DNA from 2 places in the Roseibium sp. QJM3NY_11 genome. Region 1 is predicted to be linked to the other one. Evidence: predicted binding sites of a transcription regulator. Region 1 holds the regulator's gene; the other holds the start of a gene.
The links. Region 1 encodes LexA, which represses DNA repair genes until DNA is damaged. Its sites were predicted from a motif close to TGTTCNNNNTGTGTTCNG; they were not measured.
Positions count from the first base shown of each region.

Region 1 (9,896 bases):
CATGTCCTGATGCAGAAGCTCCGCATAACCGGAAAATTCCTGTCCCAGCGTCAGCGGGGTCGCATCCTGCATGTGGGTCCGGCCGATCTTTATGATATCCGCCCATTCATCCGACTTGGCCTTGAGGCTTTCATGAAGGGTTTCCACCCCCGGCAGCAGCCTGTGGGTCGTCTGAATGGCCGCGGCCATGTGCATGGCAGCGGGAAACGAGTCGTTCGACGACTGGCTCATGTTGACGTGATCGTTCGGATGGACCGGATCCTTGGTCCCCAACACGCCACCCGCCAGGGCAATGGCCCGGTTGGAGATGACTTCGTTGACGTTCATGTTGGATTGGGTCCCGCTCCCGGTCATCCACACATGCAGCGGGAAATGCGCATCCAGTTGGCCGTCCGCCACCTCTTCCGCTGCCCGCACGATCAGATCCGTCAGATCCTCCTGCAACAGGCCCAGATCGCGATTTGTCAGAGCGGCGGCTTTCTTCAGTATCCCGTAAGCATGAATGAGCTCCATCGGGATCAGATCGTTGCCGATCGAAAAATACTCCAGGGACCGCTGCGTTTGGGCACCCCAGTACTTGTCCTCGGGAACCTCGATCTCCCCGAGACTGTCACTTTCCGTACGCATGGTCGTCTCCTGTATGGTTCAGCCTCATGAAGCCAGCAATGTGCTTGTCAGCGTGCTCTCGGAATTCTTCAGCCCGTCGATGACATCAAAATGATGCCGCTCCGGGTCCTCACGATAGCTTGCGGTCGGCCAGGCATCCGCCAGCAGACGGGCCTGCCGCAGAAATTCGGGGCGTTCGGCACCGCCGACCCAGGCAATCACGGGACAGTCGGTGGCGGGTTTCTGCAAGGCCGGGCTCTCGGCCATGGCCTCCTCCTCGCTCAACCGGAACGACGCGTTCATTGCGGTGTTTCGAAGCGGGCGCAAATCATGCAGGCCACTGATCGATACCACCCGCTCGATCCGCTCAAGAACATCCGTCGGCAAGGGGCTGTCCTCACAGATCATGCGCGTCACGAGATGCCCCCCGGCCGAATGCCCCGTCAACCGGATGGGGCCGCCGACCCGTCGGGCGGCTGCCGTAATCGCAGCGGCAATTTCACGGGTGATATCGGCAATGCCAACGGCCGGGGCCAGATCGTAGGACGGCATGCAGGTGGTCCAGCCTCCGGCGAGCGCTCCACCGGAAAAATGCGACCAGAATGTCTTGTCGAAGCGCAACCAGTAGCCGCCATGGACGAAGACGACGAGGCCTTTCGAAGCCCGCTCGGGACGGAACATGTCGAATCGCTGACGGGCGCCCTCCCCGTAAACGATGTCGAGATCCTTCTCCATCCAGGACTTTCGGAATTCGGCGGCATCTTCCGCCCAGCGCTCGATATACGCTTCCGCACCGGGTATGTGCGCTGCATTCGCGTAAGCGTCGTCCCAGTCCGTGATCATCGTTTCAGTCATTCATCAACCTCGGCAAAGTCCCTCGACCCGTGGGCGCGCATCCTGCACGATTTGGAGCGAAAGCGAAATGATCCGGCTCTTGCGACACAGCTTGTCAAACCGTCCCTCGCCGACCTAACGTTTCTCCAACAACAAACGAACAAACAAACGCGGGAGATAAACGCGGATGGTGGCGCGCTGTTCCAACCGGGTGGTCAACCTGGCGCAATTCCTGTCGAAAAATGCGGCCCGCTGGCCCGACAGACCGGCCATCATACAGGATCAGCACAGCTGGAGCTGGGCGGACCTCGATACGCGTGTCAGCGCACTCGCGCATGCCCTTGCAACCGAGTTCGGCGTGTCCAAAGGGGACAGCCTGCTGGTGCAGGCCCGCAACTCGAATCAGATGACCGAGATCATGCTCGCCGCCTTCCGGCTCGGTGCGCTCTGGGTGCCCTGCAATTTCCGGCAGGCTCCCGGCGAAACCGCCTATGCCGCGGAGAAGGCCCGGGCCAAGGTCTTTCTGTGCGACGCCGACTTTGGCGCGCAGGCAGCCGCAGTCGGAACCGCCTGTCCGGACCTTGCGGGCTGCATCAGTATCGGTGCGAGCGATTTCGGCCAGGACTACGAGGATCTCGTCGCCAGTCATACGGGAAGCACGGTCGCGAACGCCGCTGTCGACTATACCACGCCCTGCTGGCTGTTTTTCACCTCGGGCTCGACCGGACGGCCCAAGGCCGTGGTGCTCAGCCACGGCCAGATCGGCTTTGTCTGCGTCAACTACATGGCCGACCTGTTGCCGGGCACCACCGAAGAGGACGCCTCCCTGGTGATCGCTCCCCTGTCCCATGGGGCCGGTCTGCACCAGATCGCGCAGCTTCCCACCGGCGCGGCCCATGTGCTGATGCCCGCAGGCGGCTTTTCCCCGGCTGTTGCCTTTGAACTGATCGAGAAACACCGGGTCAGCAATCTCTTCACCGTCCCGACCATCGTCAAGCGGCTGGTCGAGGACCCGGCGGTGGGCCGGTTCGACCATTCCAGTCTGCGCTACGTCATCTATGCCGGTGCGCCGATGTACCGCGAGGATCAGAAAAAGGCGCTTGAGAAACTCGGCAAGGTTCTGGTGCAATACTACGGTCTTGGCGAAGTGACCGGCAATATCACGGTGCTGCGCCCCCAGGACCATTGTCTGGAAGACGGCCCGCAGGCGCGTACAGGCACCTGTGGCACCGAAAGGACCGGGATCGAGATTTCCATCCAGGACGAGACCGGCACCATCCTGCCGCCACACCGGACCGGGGAGGTCTGCGTCATCGGCGCGGCTGTCTGTGCCGGTTATCTGGACGACGCCGCCGCCAATGCAGCCTCCTTCCGCAACGGCTGGTTCCGCACGGGCGATATCGGCCACATGGACGCGCAGCGGTTTCTGTATCTGACCGGCCGGGCGTCGGACATGTATATTTCCGGCGGTTCCAACGTCTACCCCAAGGAAGTGGAAGAGGTCCTGCTCGCCCATCCGGCGATTTCGGAAGTGGCCATACTCGGTATTCCAGACCCGCAATGGGGCGAAGTCGGCCTGGCGGTATGCGTGACGGCGGATGGCGCCTCTCCGGATCCCCAGCACCTCACTGCGTTCCTGCAGGACCGTGTCGCCCGATACAAACTGCCCGCCCGCTATCTCTTCATCGCGCAGATGCCGACCAGCGCCTATGGCAAGGTCACGAAGAAACTGGTGCGCGACCATCTGGACGAGAAGGGTCTGCTGTGAGACGGCCTGCCCCGGACAGCCTCGCGGACATCCGGCATCCCGGACCCGCAGCCACGGACCGCAGCCCCGGCATGACCTGCCGCGCGGACCCGGTCTCGCTTGAGCTTGACGGCGGCGCGCCCCTGATCGACGCGCTGGGCAGCTTCGCCGACCAGAAGGGGTGCGGCTCCGCGGTGCTCGACCTCGGTGGACTGGCGCTGGCGCCTTTCGATTATGTCATGCCGGACCGGGCCATCGACGACCGTCACGCCGCCTGGTACAGCGACACGAGAACCTCCGGCGGCGCCGTTCTGGACGAAGCCGTGGCCATCCTCGGCTGGAAGGACGGCCAATGGTTTGCCCATATCCACGCATGCTGGCACGAAGGCGGCACCGGCCATCTCGGCCACTTGCTGCCGCAAACGCTGGCAACGGCCGAGGCCGCGCGGATCACGGGCTACGGCATAAAGGGCGCCAAATTCGAAGCCGCGGAGGATCCGGAGACCGAATTCACCCTGTTTCGGGTCAGACCGGACGAACCGCGGGCCTCGACCAGGCCTCACAATGCCCTGATCGCCACCCTCGCGCCGTTCGCTGACCTGCATGACAGTGTGACAGCACTCGCCGCGGCTCTGGCGGAACCGGACTTTGAGGTTTTCGGCCTCGGTAGTCTCGCCGGCGCGGCGTTCCGGGAAACATCCCCGATGACCGGCCTGATATCGGAAATCCTTGTGCGGTCCGGCGCGGGAAAAACCGGCGACACGCCGCTCAGGCTTCCCATACGTGGCGTCGATCTGGAGGGAGCCCTTCACCAGGGCACCGTGCGCCCCGGAACCGCACCGACACTTGTTACCTGCGAGCTCCTGATCAGGGGCACCGCAGTGCCGGAGTGACCCCTAGGGCGGGCGAACGTGCCGCCACGACCGGCGCGCAGGTTGATCAGGAACAGTAAGAGAACATTTACCCTTGCAGAACACAATGGGAACAGGTACCATGTTCTTGATTTGTACCAGCCTATTTCGCGGCCAGGGGATACCGACATGTTGACGCGCAAGCAGTATGAACTGCTCATGTTCATTCACGAAAGACTGAAGGAAACCGGTGTTCCGCCGTCTTTCGACGAAATGAAGGACGCGCTGGATCTCAGGTCCAAATCCGGCATTCACCGCCTTATTACCGCCCTGGAGGAACGTGGCTTCATCCGGCGCCTGCCGAACAGGGCCCGGGCCATGGAAGTGGTCCGCCTGCCCGACTCGATCGCCCCGGGTCTGGGCGCGCCGCGCGCACGCGGCAGTTTCTCTCCCGAAGTGATCGAAGGCTCGCTTGGCAAACCGGAATTCACCAAACAGGTGGAAGAACCGGTGTCCGCCGGTACGGAAATCCCGGTCATGGGCCGCATTGCCGCCGGTGTTCCCATCGAGGCCATCCAGACCCACAGTCATTCGATCACCGTGCCGCAGGAATTGCTCGGCAAGGGGGAACACTATGCTCTTGAAGTGCGGGGCGATTCCATGATCGAGGCCGGCATCCTCGACGGCGACACCGTGCTGATCCGCCGGACGGACAATGCGGACAGCGGAGATATCGTCGTCGCGCTGGTGGATGACGAGGAGGCAACGCTGAAGCGGCTGCGCAAGAAGGGAGCCTCCATTGCGCTGGAGGCTGCCAACCCGGCCTATGAAACGCGTATCTTCGGCCCTGGCCGGGTCCGCGTTCAGGGACGGCTGGTCGCTCTTTTCCGCCAATATTGAGCGGCAACGCCAGATAACGCCCCGGCAATGCCGCCGGTCATTCCGTATCGGCACGCGCGGCGCGGCGCAGATATGCGCGCGTCACCGTTCCCTGCCTGTGCCATGGTCTCGGCGGATCCGGAATTGCGTAGATCACTCTGCTGATCACGGGAGCCCGGCCGTTTCGGTTTTGATCGATCGGAAGCGGTGGCGTTGGTGCCTCTGCTTTTCCATTTTCTTTGTCTTTTTCTTTTCCTTGCTGACCGGAGATGCTCGCGCGTGGTTCCTCCGCTGACAGCCAGATGGAAACAGCGCCCCTGGAGGTTCTGATTTCCGGGCCAACAACCAGTCGCGCACGGCAGTCTTCCCGCACGATCTGATCGCTCACGATAATATCCGCATACCGGCAATCGTCATCCGAAGCCTCCAGGGATTTCGGCAAGGCGATGGCAACAGACCTTTCCTTTGTCCCGGCGCGCTCACCGGCAACCGAATAAGCGTGCACAACACATCCGAGCGGGTCGCAGTGCCTTTGCTCCGAATTCATCTTGCGCGATCCAATCGCGTCCGGAGGAACCCCTTCGTACTGGAACCAGAGTTCCGTCAGGAAGGCGGACTTTCGACCGGAAAACCGCAGCAGACCGCCGTCATCACGCGCCGCGACACGACCGCCGGAGGCGGCGATCTGAATGTCCGGCGGACGCGAGCCGACGGCGATGAGGATTCCGGCCGCCAGCGGCAGCGCCGCGCACAGACGTGTGCGCCCGGGCAGCAGCAGCCCGGTGAACAGGGCGCACAGCAACAGCAGCGCCGCCGCGCCGTCCAGCCTGCCTGTTACCCCGTCGCCCGCATCGAGCCCGGCGGTGAATTCGGCAATCTTCAGGAGTACGGATACGCCGAACGACATGACGGCCAGAGGCAGTCCCGCCAGACCGAATGGCATCAGCACGAGGGCAAGCACCCCCATGGGCATGACCAGAAGCGAGAACACCGGCATTCCCAGCATGTTGCCGATCAGCCCGTAAGGGGCGACCCGTCCAAAATGATGCGCGCCGACGATCCCGGTCGCCAGACCGGCCACAAGCGCGGTGATGAACAGCCCCGCGCTCCATTTTGCCAGATGCGACATCAGCAGCTTCAGGCCTTCCGGTCGTGCGGCCCGGGCCGTTAGTTCCCGGTCGCGCCGGCGCCAGAGATCATACACCGCGACCAGGCAGATCACTGCGGCAAAGGACATCTGAAATCCGGGAAAAAACAGGCGCTCGGGCGCAATCAGCAGCAACACCAGACCCGCGATCGCGACACTGCGCAGAGTAACGCCGCGCCGGCCGACCAGGATACCCAGGAAGACAATCGCAATCATCAGGAACGACCGCTGCGTCGCCACGGCCGCACCCGAGAGCACCAGATAGACCACAGCGGCGGCCAGCGCGGCGAGAGCCGCCCACTTGTGGATCGGCCAGCGAAGGGTCAGTGCCGGGATGCTCGCCAGCAACAGCAGAACGGCGCCATAGGCGCCACCGGCAAACAGAGCCATGTGCAATCCGGAAATTGCCAGGATATGCGCCAGCCCTGCGGCGCGCAAAACCGCTTCCTGCTCCTCGGTGATGCCGGAGCGGTCTCCCACAAGCAGCGCGACGATCAGCGCGGTTTCGGGCCTGTCTGACAACAGCGAGCGTATGCGCCCGGCCAGCCCCTCGCGCAGTTGCGCGACGCGCGCCGATGCCGCCATCCGGACCGATCCGGGGTCCGTGCCGGTCACGCTTGCAGGACCGTAGCTGAAGCCGGTTGCTCCGATACCGGTGAAATAAGCGCGGAAGGAAAAGTCGTATCCGCCGGGATAGACCGGCCCCATGGGCGGAAACAGGCGCGCCCGCACGCGGATGGTTTCCCCGACCCTGCCTGCGCTTGCCGACGGCACCCGCACCCGGACCTTTTCGGGAAAATCAAGGCCGCTGGACGGGCGCTCGTTGACCGTTGCGACTGCGATCACAAGGCGCGCTCCCGAGGAACCGGCGCGGCGTTCCAGGACCTGGCCGGTCAGGGAAACATTCATCGGTTCGGATATCCGGGGGGCATCGACGGCCGCCGTCCGAAGCGAACCTGTTGTCACTCCGCAGAAAAAAGCCAGCAGCAAAAGCACACGCCACCCCGGTGCGGACCGCCGGGCTGCGACGTAAAGGGCAGCAAGTCCGGCACCTCCCAGGGCCGCTGCCAGAACGATTGGTGACGGTTCCTCCGGAAGCAGCGCATAAATGGCGATGCCGGACGCGAATGCAAAGGCGTTCCACAAGAGCCCTTGCTCGTCGCGGAAACGATCCGGACCGGCCCGCCGGGCGGCAGAGCTCCGGCCTGGCCCGTGGCGGCTGATCTCGTCGCCGGCGGAAGCGGTGGAGCCGGCAGGTTTGGCTTTCGGCCGGAGTATTACCGGTTTGCGCAAGTCGGGGGGCGCCGCCTCGACGCTGCTGTTCCAGCCATTGTCCGGAAGGCCACCGGACGCCACCGCTCCTCCTTCTGCCGGGCTCAAGAAACAGCCGACTTTCTGTTTTGCCGCGTCAAAGCCTGTGCTAAGACCGCGCCACCAAGCAGGCGCGCCCTGCACCGACATTCTGACAGAGACCTTCATAAAGCACCATGGCCCAAGATATTGTCACGCGTTTCGCCCCGTCCCCGACCGGTTTCCTGCATATCGGCGGTGCTCGTACCGCCCTGTTCAACTGGTTGTTCGCCAAACATGCCGGCGGCCGGATGCTGCTGCGTATCGAGGACACGGACCGGGCACGTTCGACGCAGGAAGCCGTCGACGCCCTGATCGACGGGCTCACCTGGCTGGGTCTTGACTGGGACGGAGACCCGATCTCGCAGTTTTCGCGGGTCGATCGGCATCGGGAAGTTGTCGAACAAATGCTTGCCGACGGGACAGCCTATCGCTGTTACTCGACCCCGGAGGAACTTGACGCCATGCGCGAGAAAGCCCGCGCGGAAGGCCGGCCGCCACGCTATGACGGCACATGGCGGGACCGGGACGCTTCCGAGGCGCCGGCAGGGGCAGCTGCCGTCATCCGCATCAAGGCCCCCCGGGAGGGAGACACCGTGGTCGATGACATGGTTCAGGGCCGCGTCGTGATCCCGAACAAGGATCTCGACGACTTCGTCCTGATGCGGTCGGACGGCACGCCCACCTACATGCATGCGGTGGTGGTCGACGATCACGACATGGGCATCACGCACATCATCCGCGGCGTCGACCATCTCACCAACGCCGCCCGCCAGACGCTGATCTTCAAGGCGCTCGGCTGGGACGTCCCGGCAATGGCGCACATTCCGCTCATCCACGGTCCGGACGGCGCCAAACTGTCCAAGCGCCACGGGGCGACCGGTGCTGAAGCCTATCGCGCGATGGGCTACCTGCCACAGGCCATGCGCAACTATCTCGCCCGGCTCGGCTGGAGCCATGGCGACGACGAAATCATGGCCCTCGACGACATGATCAGGTGGTTCGGACTGGACGCCGTCGGCCAGTCTGCGGCACGTTTCGACTTCAAGAAGCTGGAGAATCTCAACGGCCACTATATGAGAAGCACCCCGGATCCGGAACTTCTGGATCACTGGAAAGTCTATCTCGGCCATGCCGAGAATGGAGACGCCGTCCTGTCCTGGCTGGCCGCGGGCGACCATGAAAAAGTCGCCCTCGCCGCTTTGCCCGGCCTGAAGGAACGCGCCAAGACCCTGGTCGAACTGACCGAAAGTGCATCGTATCTGTGGCGCCAGCGGCCGCTGGACACGGACGAGAAGGCAAAGAAGATCCTGGATGCCGACGCCGGCTCCATTTTGAGAGACCTGCACGGCGTGTTGTCCGCAGTGAACGACTGGGCGGCCGAGCCGCTGGAGGCCGCTGTGAAAGGCTACGCCGAAGACAAGGAACTCAAGCTCGGCAAGGTGGCGCAGCCGCTGCGCGCCGCCCTCACTGGCCGCGGCACCTCTCCGGGGATCTACGACGTTCTGACGGCGCTCGGACGGGAGGAATCCCTGGCCCGCATTCAGGACCAGGCGGCCTGAACCGCCCGGGCACCGGCAGTTTTCTGGCAGAAGTCCGCGCATCCTGCGGACTGGCCGGGGCTAGAAACCGGTCTTTGACCAAAGCCTTATGCCGGCCAGCTTGCGGCAGTGCGGTAAATGGGCTACGCAAGACGCGAAAATGTCTCCAGTGGCGTCCGGTAACCGGAAACGGGACCTCTCTCCCGAGAGGTCAGACACCTGGACCGCACACCCGTTTAACGCAGAGGGGTTTCTGAATGGCCGACAACAACGCCAAGCTCAACGTCGGTGGCAATGCCCACGATTTCGACGTTCTTGACGGATCCATCGGACCGTCGGTTATGAACATCTCGTCCTTGTACAAGGACACGGGCATGTTCACCTACGACCCAGGCTTCACCTCGACCGCATCGTGCGAATCCAAGATCACCTATATCGATGGTGACGAGGGCACCCTGCTCTATCGCGGCTATCCGATCGAGCAGCTTGCGGATCATGGCGACTTTCTGGAGTCCTGCTACCTGTTGCTCTACGGCGAACTGCCGACCAAGACGCAAAAGGAAGACTTCGTCAATCGCGTGACCTATCACACGATGATCCACGAGCAGATGAACCGGTTCTTCTCCGGCTTCCGCCGCGATGCCCACCCCATGGCCATCATGGTCGGCACAGTCGGCGCGCTTTCCGCCTTCTATCACGACTCCACCGATATCGCGGACCCGCATCAGCGCATGGTGGCGTCCTTGCGCATGATCGCCAAAATGCCGACCCTCGCTGCCATGGCGTACAAGTACCACATCGGCCAGCCGTTCGTGTATCCGCGTAACGATCTGGGTTATGCGGCCAACTTCCTGCACATGTGCTTTGCCGTTCCCTGCGAGGACTACACGGCCAACCCGGTGCTGGCCCGTGCCATGGACCGTATCTTCATCCTGCATGCG
Region 1 covers NZ_CM149660.1:3,016,653-3,026,548, reverse strand. The annotation lists gene fumC (class II fumarate hydratase) at 1-627, opposite strand, end outside; gene AC0VX3_RS13995 (alpha/beta hydrolase) at 652-1,461, opposite strand; gene AC0VX3_RS13990 (acyl-CoA synthetase) at 1,628-3,208, shown strand; gene AC0VX3_RS13985 (PPC domain-containing DNA-binding protein) at 3,205-4,080, shown strand; gene lexA (transcriptional repressor LexA) at 4,228-4,938, shown strand; gene AC0VX3_RS13975 (ComEC/Rec2 family competence protein) at 4,976-7,420, opposite strand; gene gltX (glutamate--tRNA ligase) at 7,552-8,976, shown strand; gene gltA (citrate synthase) at 9,213-9,896, shown strand, end outside.

Region 2 (6,849 bases), 610 kb from region 1:
CCAGGAGCTGGCAGTCGGTAAAGGCGGTGACGGTCGCTGTCCGGTGGGTGGGATTGATCAGCGCAAGCTCGCCGAAAAAATTGCCTTCGCCAAGATACACCGTTTCATGATCCAGCTTGATGGCAACCTCACCGTCGGTAATGAAGAACATCCGGTCGGCGACATCGCCCCGTTCCGCGATCGAGGCGCCCTTGCGCACGCTTTGCGCCCGGAGGAGTTTCGTGACCTCGGCAATTTCCGTTGCCTTCAGATCCTCAAACAGCGGCACCCGGGCCACCATCGACCAGGTCACCACAAAATCCCGGCTGTGCATTTCACGCGCGAACGCGGACGCGATGATGCCGACCGGCAGAGCAATCAGCCCGTAGCCCATCAGCATGACCACGCTGCTCACCATCTTGCCGAGGTTGCTTGTCGGAACGACATCGCCATAACCCACAGTGGTGACCGTCGTGATCGCCCAGTAGATGCCGTGCAGGATGCTGCGAAACTTTTCAGGCTGATTGTCGTGTTCGATCAGATACATCAGCGTTGCGGCGAGCAGAACGACCCCCCCGATGATCATGGTCGACCCGAGCAATGCCTTGCGTTCCGCCCCGACCGCGGAGATCAGCGACCTCAAGGCCGGGGAATACCGCGCCAGCTTCAGGAACCGCGTCAGTCTTAGCAGGACGACGATGGTGACGGCCTGATTGGGCAGAAACAGCACGAACAGCAACGGCAGCGCGCCAAGCAGGTCGACCATCGCGCTGGGTTGCATTGCATATCGCAGCCGGGACCAGAGGCGCCCGTATCTGCGCAGGGGCGGATGCAGATCCGCCACATACAGCCGCAGAACATATTCGACCACGAAAATAAAACCGCTGGCAAGCTGCACCAGACGCAAATGCCCTCCGACGGTTTCCCGGATCTGGGGAACCGTTTCCAGAACGGCCAGCACGATATTGACAAGGATCAGAAATACCAGGAAGTGGCGCAAGCACCGCGCGGCAAGCTTCCGCTTGCCCGTGTCCTCGAGCACTTCGTAAAGCGCCCGTTTATAGCCTTCACCCTGCACCGCGTCTCCGCCTCTCCGCATTTTTCCGGTTTTCATGCATATCCGAAGAACGCCCGGTGACAAAGCCCCGCGAAGGGAAGCGTCCGAAACCGGGCGGATGCGGATGTCAAGAGATCACCGGTCACACGAAAAAACGCGCCGGCCGGCGCGCTTTCTCGTTTCCAAAATCCGTCTCGGCGCCTGTCAGAGCGACGCGAGGTGACCTTCGATGGCCGCGACGGCCTCTTCGGCCTTCGAGCCGTCCGGACCTCCAGCCTGGGCCATGTCCGGCCGGCCGCCGCCGCCACGGCCTCCGAGGGCTTCGGAACCGATGCGCACCAGATCGACCGCACTGACCTTTTCCGTCAGATCCGCGGTGACAGCCGTCACGATGGCCGCCTTGCCCTCTTCAGCAACACTGATCAGAACCACCACACCGGAACCGAGCTGCCCCTTGGCCTCATCGGCCATCCCCTTGAGGTCCTTCGGGTTGATGCCTTCCACGGTGCGGGCCATCAGCTTGAAGCCGCCCGCATCGCGGACCGCCGCGCCCTCGCCGCCACCACCGCCCATCGCAAGTTTCTTTCTGGCATCGGCCAGGTCCCGTTCCAGCTTGCGCCGCTCCTCGATCAATTGAGCAACTCTTGCCGGAACGTCGTCGGAAGAGGTTTTCAGGATTGCGGCAACCTCGCGCATGCGCTTGTCCTGGGCATCCAGGTATGCACGTGCCTCGGCGCCGGTCAGCGCTTCCACCCGGCGCACGCCGGCTGCAACCGCGCCTTCCGAAACCAGTGTCACCAGACCGATATCGCCGGTACGCCTGACATGGGTACCGCCGCACAGTTCCAGTGAATAGGGCTTGCCCGCCTTGGCGCCGTGCAAGGCGGTGCCCATGGACACAACGCGGACTTCCTCGCCGTATTTCTCTCCGAACAGCGCCATGGCGCCCGCCTCGATGGCATCGTCCACCGCCATCAGCCGGGTATCGACCTGCGCGTTCTGCAGAACGATCTCGTTGGCGAAGGTCTCGACAGTCGCCAACTCGTCGTCGCTGACCGGCTTGGGATGCGAGAAATCGAACCGCAGCCGGTCCGGCGATACCAGCGAACCCTTCTGCGCCACATGCGTGCCGAGAACTTCGCGCAGGGCCTCATGCACCAGGTGGGTTGCCGAATGGTTGGAACGGATCCCCGCGCGGCGGCTGTGATCCACCTTCAGCTCCAGGGCAAGACCCGGCACCAGCTCACCCTCCTCGACCGTGACGCTGTGAACGAACAGGCCGTCGGCCTTTTTCCGGGTGTTGGTGACCTGGGCCTTCACACCCGGGCCGGACAACTCTCCGGTATCACCGACCTGGCCGCCGCTTTCCCCGTAGAACGGTGTCTGGTTGAGAATGACAAAGCCGCTTTCGCCGGCGGAAAGTGTCCCGGTTTCCCTGTCTTCCGACGCAAGCGCGACAACGACGCCCTCGGCCGTCTCTGTCTCGTAGCCCAGGAAATCCGTCGCGCCGTGTTTTTCCTTCAGCGCGAACCAGACGGTCTCCGTCGCCGCACTGCCCGATCCGGACCAGGCAGCACGGGCTTCCGCCTTCTGGCGCTCCATGGCCGTGGTGAACCCGTCAAGGTCGACGGAGATGTCACGCTCACGCAGGGCGTCCTGGGTCAGGTCGAGGGGAAATCCGAATGTATCGTAGAGCTTGAAGGCGGTTTCACCGTCAAGGCGCCCGCCCGCGCTCAGGTCTTCCGTGGCGCTGTCAAGCAGACCAAGACCACGCTCGAGCGTCTTGCGGAACCGGGTTTCCTCCAGTTTCAGCGTCTCGGTAATCAGATCTTCCGCACGGCCGAGCTCCGGGTAGGCCCGCCCCATCTCGCGTACCAGCGTGGGCACCAATCTGTGCATCAGCGGATCCCGCGCGCCCAGAAGGTGGGCATGGCGCATGCCGCGGCGCATGATCCGGCGCAGCACATAGCCCCGGCCTTCGTTCGACGGCAGCACGCCGTCCGCGATCAGGAAGCTGGTGGACCGCAGATGATCGGCGATCACCCGGTGGCTGCCCAGCGCGTCACCTTCCGCATCCACGCCCGTGGCATTTTCGGAAGCCGCGATCAGCGCCCTGAACAGGTCGATGTCGTAGTTGTTGTGCACGCCCTGCAGGATGGTCGCCAGCCGTTCCAGCCCCATGCCCGTGTCGATCGACGGCCGCGGCAGGTCGAGGCGCTCGTCCGGCGTCTGCTCATACTGCATGAACACCAGGTTCCAGATCTCGATGAAGCGGTCGCCGTCTTCCTCCGGTGAGCCCGGAGGGCCGCCCCAGATATGCTCGCCATGATCATAGAAGATTTCGGAACACGGACCGCAGGGACCGGTATCGCCCATGGTCCAGAAATTGTCGGACGTCGGAATGCGGATGATCCGGTCCTCACCGAGGCCGGCGATCTTCTTCCACAGATCGAAGGCCTGATCGTCCTCGGCGTAGACCGTGACAAGCAATTTGTCCTTCGGCAGCCCGAATTCCTTCGTGATCAGGTTCCAGGCCAGCTCGATGGCCCTGTCCTTGAAATAGTCCCCGAAGGAGAAGTTGCCGAGCATTTCGAAAAACGTGTGGTGCCGGGCGGTATACCCGACATTGTCGAGGTCATTGTGCTTGCCGCCGGCGCGCACGCATTTCTGCGACGTGACCGCCCGCGAATAGTCCCGCTTTTCGAGACCCGTGAAGACGTTCTTGAACTGGTTCATGCCCGCGTTGGCGAACATCAGGGTCGGATCGTTGCGTGGTACCAGCGGCCCGGAATCGACCACCTGGTGATCGTTCTTCTTGAAATAGTCCAGGAAGGCGGAGCGGATTTCATTTACGCCGGTCATTCGGATCTCGCATCGGTCCTTAGCCCGTCGTGGCGGGCCGGTTGAAAGTCGGTCACGGTCAGCATCCGCGACAGGATCCGGACCGGAACAGCCTTTTAACTTTGCACTTTTGCCCTGTCCAGCAATTGCGTCGGCCCAACGCCCCTTGGGAGCCGCAAACACCGTTGCAGCCGGCAATCAAGCAAAAGGCCCTCCCCCGGCGCGCGGGAGAAGGCCTCTGGAAGACCGGACAAGCGTCCGGAACCCGACAGCAGAAATTCGGGAGGGTCTAGTCTTCGGATTCTTCGGCCCCGCCCTCGGGATCGATGATGGCGTCCGCGATCAGACCGGCGTTCTGGCGGATGGCCAGTTCGATCTCATCAGCGATTTCCGGATTGTCCTTGAGGAACTGCTTGGAGTTCTCCCGGCCCTGGCCGAGACGCTGGCTGTTATAGGAGAACCAGGCACCCGACTTCTCGACAATATTGCCCTTCACGCCCAGATCGATCAGTTCACCGGTCTTGGAGACGCCTTCGCCATAGATGATGTCGAACTCGACCTGACGGAAAGGCGGCGCCAGCTTGTTCTTGACCACCTTGACACGGGTCTGGTTGCCGATGACCTCGTCCCGGTCCTTGATCGCGCCGATACGGCGGATATCAAGGCGGACGGAGGCGTAGAACTTGAGCGCGTTGCCGCCGGTCGTCGTTTCCGGTGACCCGAACATCACACCGATCTTCATGCGGATCTGGTTGATGAAGATCACCATGCATTTCGACTTGGAGATCGACGCGGTGAGTTTGCGCAGTGCCTGGCTCATCAGGCGCGCCTGCATGCCCGGAAGGCTGTCACCCATCTCGCCCTCGAGTTCGGCCTTGGGCGTCAATGCGGCCACGGAATCGACCACCAGAACGTCGATGGCACCGGACCGCACCAGCGTGTCGACAATCTCGAGAGCCTGCTCGCCGGCATCGGGCTGCGAAATCAGAAGGTCGTCGATATTGACCCCCAGCTTGCGGGCGTAGATCGGATCCAGAGCATGCTCCGCATCGATAAAGGCACAGATGCCACCGACCTTCTGGGCCTCGGCAACCGTATGCAGAGCCAGCGTGGTCTTGCCCGAGGACTCCGGCCCGTAGATCTCGACAATCCGGCCGCGCGGCAGACCGCCGATCCCGAGCCCGATATCAAGGCCGAGGGAACCGGTCGAGACGGATTGTATCTCGACGACCTGTCCCTGGCCCATCTTCATGATGGACCCCTTGCCGAAGGCGCGTTCGATCTGGCTGAGCGCTGCATCAAGCGCTTTTGTCTTATCCATCTGGCTGCTTTCTACGAGACGAAGTGTACTTTGTGACATGGCTTACGCTCCTTATTCCACGATGGACCCGCCGTTTCAATGAGAGCCTTTGTACACTTTTTGTTCTCATTAATCAAGAACCCGGAACTGATTGGCATTAAAACGAAAATGCTCTTTTGTTTCCAGTATGTTCTATTTTGAAACTTAAAAATTGACGTAACGTAAGTTTAAATGGAACAACCGGTGACGAAGGTCGGGAACAGAATCACGTGCCCGTTCTGACCGATGCTTGCCGCTTCGCGGTTTATCTGCTAGCCCGCGCTTTCAACACCTGTCTGCATCCGGCCGGCCCGAGAAGTCCCGGTCCCTGGCCCAGTCCCCGGCCTAGTTCTTGTTTCCATCCCCGGTCCCGGGCCGGCTGTTTCGAAGAGAAGTGCCCTGGCCGTGACGCCCGCTCATACCCGCCCGGTCATCGCGATCGGCGCCCTCCACATCGACACGATCGCCCATGCGCGCGAACCCATCCGCCCGGAAACCTCCACGCCCGCCCGCCTCGCGTCGCAACCCGGCGGTGTCGCCACCAACCTCGCCCGCGCCCTGGCGCGTCTTGACACACCGGTCCGGCTGGTAGGGACCGTTGGCGACGACAGCGCGGCCGATTTGCTCACCAGGCGGCTGACCGGCGAAGGGATCCTTCTGTCCGTGCTGCCGCGCCCCGGCTTTGCCACGGGGCAGTATCTTGCGCTGCATGATCCCTCGGGCGCCCTGGCAGCGGCCTGTGTCGACGACCGGGTGCTGGCCGAAGCCCCGGCGGACCTCTTCGACGACCTCGTCACGGGCCTGGTTTCAACACCGGCCGATGACACGATCTGGTTTGCCGACGCGAATCTGCCCGAAGCGATGCTGGTCCGCCTTGCAGACCGGATCGGGCCGGGCCGCCTGATCGCCAGTGCGGTCTCGGAAGCCAAGTCCGCGCGGCTGAAACCCGTTCTGACGGCTCTCGATTGCCTGATGTTGAACCGCGGTGAAGCCGCCGCCCTCACCGGCCTGCCGCCTGACGCAGCGGCCCAGCACCTTGCCGACGCCCTTGAACAAACCGGCCTGCACAGCTTTGTGATGACCTGCGGCGCGCAAGATGTCCACGTTCTGGAAGCCGGCACGATCCGCACGTTCGCACCGCCGAAGACAGGACCCGAGACCGTGATCATCGATGTCACCGGTGCCGGGGATGCCTTGATCGCCGGCATGATTGCAGCCCGGGCGCGCGGCCACGGTCTGTCAGACGCGGTTCCTTTTGGTCTGGCGGCAGCCGCACTCACCCTGGCAAGCACCGGCGCCCTGGCGGAAACGCTCTCGTGGGACGCCCTGCGCCGCGTTTGACCAGCCGGACAAATACGGTCTTGGCGCCTGAACGCCCCGCGCCTATAAGACCCGCCAGAACCGTTTCTCCCGCTCCTTTTCCCGCTCCGGCCTCGGCCCCGAGCCGGACCAGGACAAAGAAAGGCCGCTTGCCGTGACCAGCCCCGCCCCCTCCGCCGCTCTTGCAGATCTGATCGTCCACAACGACGAGGTGCGCGACGCTCTAGGGGCCGGAAAGCCGGTGGTCGCCCTCGAGTCGACCATCATCACCCATGGCATGCCGTTTCCCAGGAACGTGGAAACAGCCCGGCAG
Region 2 covers NZ_CM149660.1:2,403,540-2,410,388, reverse strand. The annotation lists gene AC0VX3_RS11045 (cyclic nucleotide-gated ion channel) at 1-1,078, opposite strand, end outside; gene alaS (alanine--tRNA ligase) at 1,241-3,898, opposite strand; gene recA (recombinase RecA) at 4,167-5,237, opposite strand; gene AC0VX3_RS11030 (PfkB family carbohydrate kinase) at 5,622-6,557, shown strand; gene AC0VX3_RS11025 (pseudouridine-5'-phosphate glycosidase) at 6,691-6,849, shown strand, end outside.
Region 2: recA (recombinase RecA) is a predicted target of LexA. The motif match lies at 5,288-5,305, and genes of this name have one in related genera.